One region of the Anoxybacillus andreesenii genome, then DNA from elsewhere that is predicted to be linked to it. Evidence: a T-box and tRNA genes for the amino acid it is inferred to sense, from the RefSeq annotation. Region 1 holds a T-box; the other holds one or more tRNA genes.
The links. The T-box of region 1 lies ahead of J2S07_RS12070 (valine--tRNA ligase). A T-box ahead of a tRNA ligase gene usually reads a tRNA of that ligase, here a tRNA-Val.
Positions count from the first base shown of each region.

Region 2: it encodes a tRNA-Val, which carries the amino acid that the T-box ahead of J2S07_RS12070 (valine--tRNA ligase) is inferred to sense. The anticodon was not compared.

Region 1 covers NZ_JAUSTU010000010.1:133,083-135,287, reverse strand. Annotated here, with positions in the region: gene ysxE (spore coat protein YsxE) at 1-279, shown strand, start outside; gene J2S07_RS12075 (YszA family small membrane protein) at 320-511, opposite strand; T-box leader at 702-963, shown strand; gene J2S07_RS12070 (valine--tRNA ligase) at 1,085-2,205, shown strand, end outside.
Region 2 covers NZ_JAUSTU010000001.1:262,807-265,011, forward strand. Annotated here, with positions in the region: gene J2S07_RS01340 (cation:dicarboxylate symporter family transporter) at 1-202, opposite strand, end outside; cyclic di-AMP (ydaO/yuaA leader) riboswitch at 327-510, opposite strand; gene J2S07_RS01345 (WYL domain-containing protein) at 630-851, opposite strand; tRNA gene J2S07_RS01350 (tRNA-Val) at 1,024-1,096, shown strand; gene J2S07_RS01355 (hypothetical protein) at 1,305-1,757, shown strand; partial or broken gene J2S07_RS01360 (DUF2238 domain-containing protein) at 1,937-2,179, opposite strand.

The DNA of each region.
Region 1 (2,205 bases):
GAAGAGTGTATCGATTGGCTTTACACCTATTTTAAATTTTTCCCTTTGCGAGAAGATGAACTGAATTTATTCCTTAGTTATTTTGCACACCCGGGTCCTTTTTTGCGGACAGTGGAGGATTATTATAAGAATCCGCATAAGCATGAACGGAAAGCAGTACAGAGATTGCAAAGGCACTACTGGCAGCTGAAGAACACCGAATATATTGTCATGCGAATCGATGAGATCGAAAGGCAGAAAAAGCTGGAAAAAGAAGCACAGGAAGGAGCCCAAAGCTGACTTGTTTTTGGGCTCCTAGTTTAATAGCAATGAAGAGTTCTTAAATCATTTGCATTTTGAAGGCAACGGCAAGCAGGACAAGCACAATAAGGAATAGCACATCAAAAGCGGTTGGAAACAACAGCGTTCGAACCCCTTGAAAAATACAAAAAGGAATGATAAATTGCTCACAAACTCCCCGAGCCTTTCGCACCCATGGTGGAAGGGAGTAAGGATTATATCTTCTCCTCAACGGATCATCTCCTCCTCCTCAAATTGCTCCTATAACTCAATTTATGTCAAGCGTTGGCGTTTGGTTCCCCTTATGGCAAGGGATATCGTGTCACCAAGTTTCCGGTCTTGTATATAATATTAAAATTTTGGTTATCCTTATTGACGTTACCATTCATTATTCGGTAGTATAAAGATTATACAATTACAGAAACATGGCTATGATAGGGAAGAGTACATTGGTCACTAGCTTTTTAGAGAGGAAAACCATTAGCTGAAAGGTTTTCTAAGTCAAACCAACGGAAGTCGCCCTTGAGCATCTTTTATGAAAGAAGTGGTATGCTAGTTGATTCTAGGCCATCTTCAACTAGTAAAAGACGGGAAAACCGTTATCAATGAAAGTGCCAACCGTGCGCATTTTTTGCATGGCTGGAAAAAAGGTGGTACCGCGAAGCAACTCCATTCGTCCTTTTCAAGACGAATGGAGTTTTTTTATGCTGCAATAGCTTTAAGTGTCCACCTGAGATGGACAAAATCAACAAAAAGTCCACGGGCGGTACCAGGTACCTGCAGGATTAGGAAAGGATGATGGATGATGGAAACAAATGAGCTGTCAATGCCGACGAAGTATGATCCGAATTCGATTGAGAAGGGTCGCTATGATTGGTGGGTGAAGGGAAAATTCTTCGAGGCGCAGAGTGATGATAAGAAAGAACCATATACAATTGTGATTCCGCCACCAAATGTTACAGGTAAGCTACATTTGGGACATGCTTGGGATACAACTCTGCAAGACATCCTAACGAGGATGAAGAGAATGCAGGGCTATGATGTGTTATGGCTGCCTGGTATGGACCATGCGGGCATCGCTACACAAGCAAAGGTAGAGGAAAAGCTTCGCAATGAAGGGAAATCCCGCTATGACCTGGGCCGCGAGAAATTTGTCGAGGAAACGTGGAAGTGGAAGGAAGAATACGCTGGCCATATTCGTGAGCAGTGGGCTAAGCTTGGTCTCGGACTTGATTACAGCCGTGAACGATTCACCCTTGACGAAGGTCTGTCAAAAGCGGTTCGTGAGGTGTTCGTGTCCCTTTACAAAAAAGGACTCATCTACCGCGGAGAATATATCATCAACTGGGATCCTTCAACAAAGACGGCATTATCGGATATTGAGGTTATCTACAAGGATGTTCAAGGTGCCTTCTATCATATGAGATATCCTTTAGCAGATGGGTCTGGGCATATTGAAATTGCGACAACACGCCCTGAAACGATGCTTGGAGACACCGCAGTAGCCGTCCATCCAGAGGATGAGCGCTATAAGCATTTGATCGGCAAAACAGTTATACTCCCAATCGTTGGCCGTGAGATCCCAATTGTCGGGGATGATTATGTCGATATGGAATTTGGTTCAGGAGCAGTTAAGATTACACCAGCACATGACCCGAATGACTTTGAGGTAGGAAATCGTCACAATCTTGAACGCATCCTTGTGATGAATGAAGACGGCTCGATGAATGACCGTGCAGGAAAATACAAGGGAATGGACCGGTTCGAATGCCGCAAGCAAATTGTCAAGGACCTTCAGGAGCAAGGGGTTCTCTTCAAAATAGAAGATCATCTGCATTCAGTTGGTCACTCTGAACGAAGCGGTGCGGTCGTAGAACCATATCTTTCAACTCAATGGTTTGTAAAAATGCAGCCACTGGCTGATGC
Region 2 (2,205 bases), on a different contig from region 1:
TATCGCCAACACCTGCAACGGCCACAACGATGCTCGCAATCACGATTGGGACGACAATCATTTTAATTAAACGAAGAAATATATCTCCAATGGGTTGAAGATAAGAGGCTGCTGTTGGACTACCATAGAAAATAGCACCCACTACTATACCAAGGGCTAGTCCAATAAATATCTGTGTTGCTAAACTAATCTTTTTTTTCATACAATCTCTCCTTACCTTTATTTTTTATGCTGCAATAATAAGTCTCGGTAAGGGAAACAGAGTAGCCACTTTTCGGCCAAAAATAGACACCTGTAGTGTCTGATTTTCAGGAAGTATTGATTTGCTGTTCCCTTATAGACGCTGACGGGGTTAGCTGTCGGGTTAGGACTGGAAACATGCCCCTTCTTAAAAAATTGCAAGCTGCACGTAATACCCAAGATGCCCGCATTTTCTAAAAATTCACCCCAAAGGCTGGAGGCCAACTGATTGGTTCCCCCGTTCTGAAAAAGATTAAGCGAAAAACACATAAGAAAATATTATCCTATTATAATTAATTTGTAAATAATAGATTCCTGGTAGCCGGTTTGAGGAGAATTCAGTGTATGAAAAAAGCTAACAACCCTATAAAAGATTGTTAGCTTTTATTTTACCCAATTTGCCGATTATCTTTCCTTGCGACCATTACAGATAAAATGTTGTCTAGATTAAACAATCTTGTTTGTCTGCGTAAATAACAGTAAGCACGAATAGTACTGGGATTGATTTCAGTAATCACAATTTTTCGTTGCGTGATTTGATTGTTTGAGGAAATATAAATCATTTCAATTGGCATATGCTCTTCCAGCGATCTCAAGAGAAGACCCTTCATGATGACTCCCCACTTTTCAAGTTCTTAGCTCTATTATATGCAAACAAATGTTCTTTATACAATAAAAAAACGAATATTTGTTCGTATTTTTATTTTCCATTCGCTCTTTATCAACAAAAGCATTGACTTTTCATTGTACCCATGTATAATAAAGCATGTACTCTTTAAAAACGATCTGTTAGCTCAGCTGGGAGAGCATCACCTTGACAGGGTGGGGGTCGGGGGTTCAAGTCCCTCACAGGTCATTGGGTGCCAAACCCGTAGAATCCTTCGGAACAAAGGGTTCTTGACAAAAGACTGCTTCCTTTGGAAGTGGTCTTTTTTGTGTTCGGCAGTTGTAGGGGAAAATTAGCATTTGTGAAGGGACGATCATGATACAAAAAAGATACAAAAGGTACAGAATAATTAGAGATGTGGTTGAAAAAGCTAATTTTAAAAAGGATGTTTTTTGCGATGTTCGGATTTATTACTGCGATTATTCTCTTTAATTTGTTAGCTTTTACAACCAATAAACGTTTAAACAAAAATGAATTACTGCATATATGGATGTTTACAATCGCTTTCCAGGCAGTTACTGAGACCTATATAGACTTCAAATACCATGGTTATTGGTACTTTACTAAAGAAATTAATTGGTGGGTGCTTCCTGCATTCACTGTATTAATCCCTCCTGTAAATATTATGTTTATAAATTGGTATCCATTTAAGCAATTGTTTTACAAGCAAATACTTTATATCCTGTTTTGGGTAATAGCTATTACATTGTATGAACTCATCTCATTATTACCTGAACCTTGGGATTTTTATCATAATTGGTGGCGTATATGGTATTCATTGCTGGTTAACCCAATTTTGTTAATAGCTGTTTTGTTTTACTATAAATGGGTCTGTAAGATTAACTCATAATCATAAAAGTGGAAACAAAGCAAGCGATAAACTAAATAAAATAGCCAATATCATTAAAGAAGATAAAGAGTTTGCAATTGAAATACTAAATACGCTCATGAACAGTTCAGAACACAATAATTTACTCATTTACTTTCACATTTCTAGGTCGAATACAATCAGTAGATACAGGATAATCCCTATTTTTTTAGCAGCTTTGTATGCAATTTTGAAAAGATGAGAAGTGCTAAAATAGAACCAACTAGGGTTAATAACATATCCCATTGTGAATCCCAGATATCTCCTTGAGTTCCTAAGAATTCTTTAGAAGCTTTTCCTCCTTTTGTTATCTTAGAAACTAACCATTCGATTATTTCATACAAAGCTGCGATAGCAAGCGATATACTTAATGTTACACCGATGAGCCATTTTCCTTCCGTAATTGCAGCACTTTTCTCAGTTGTTTCTA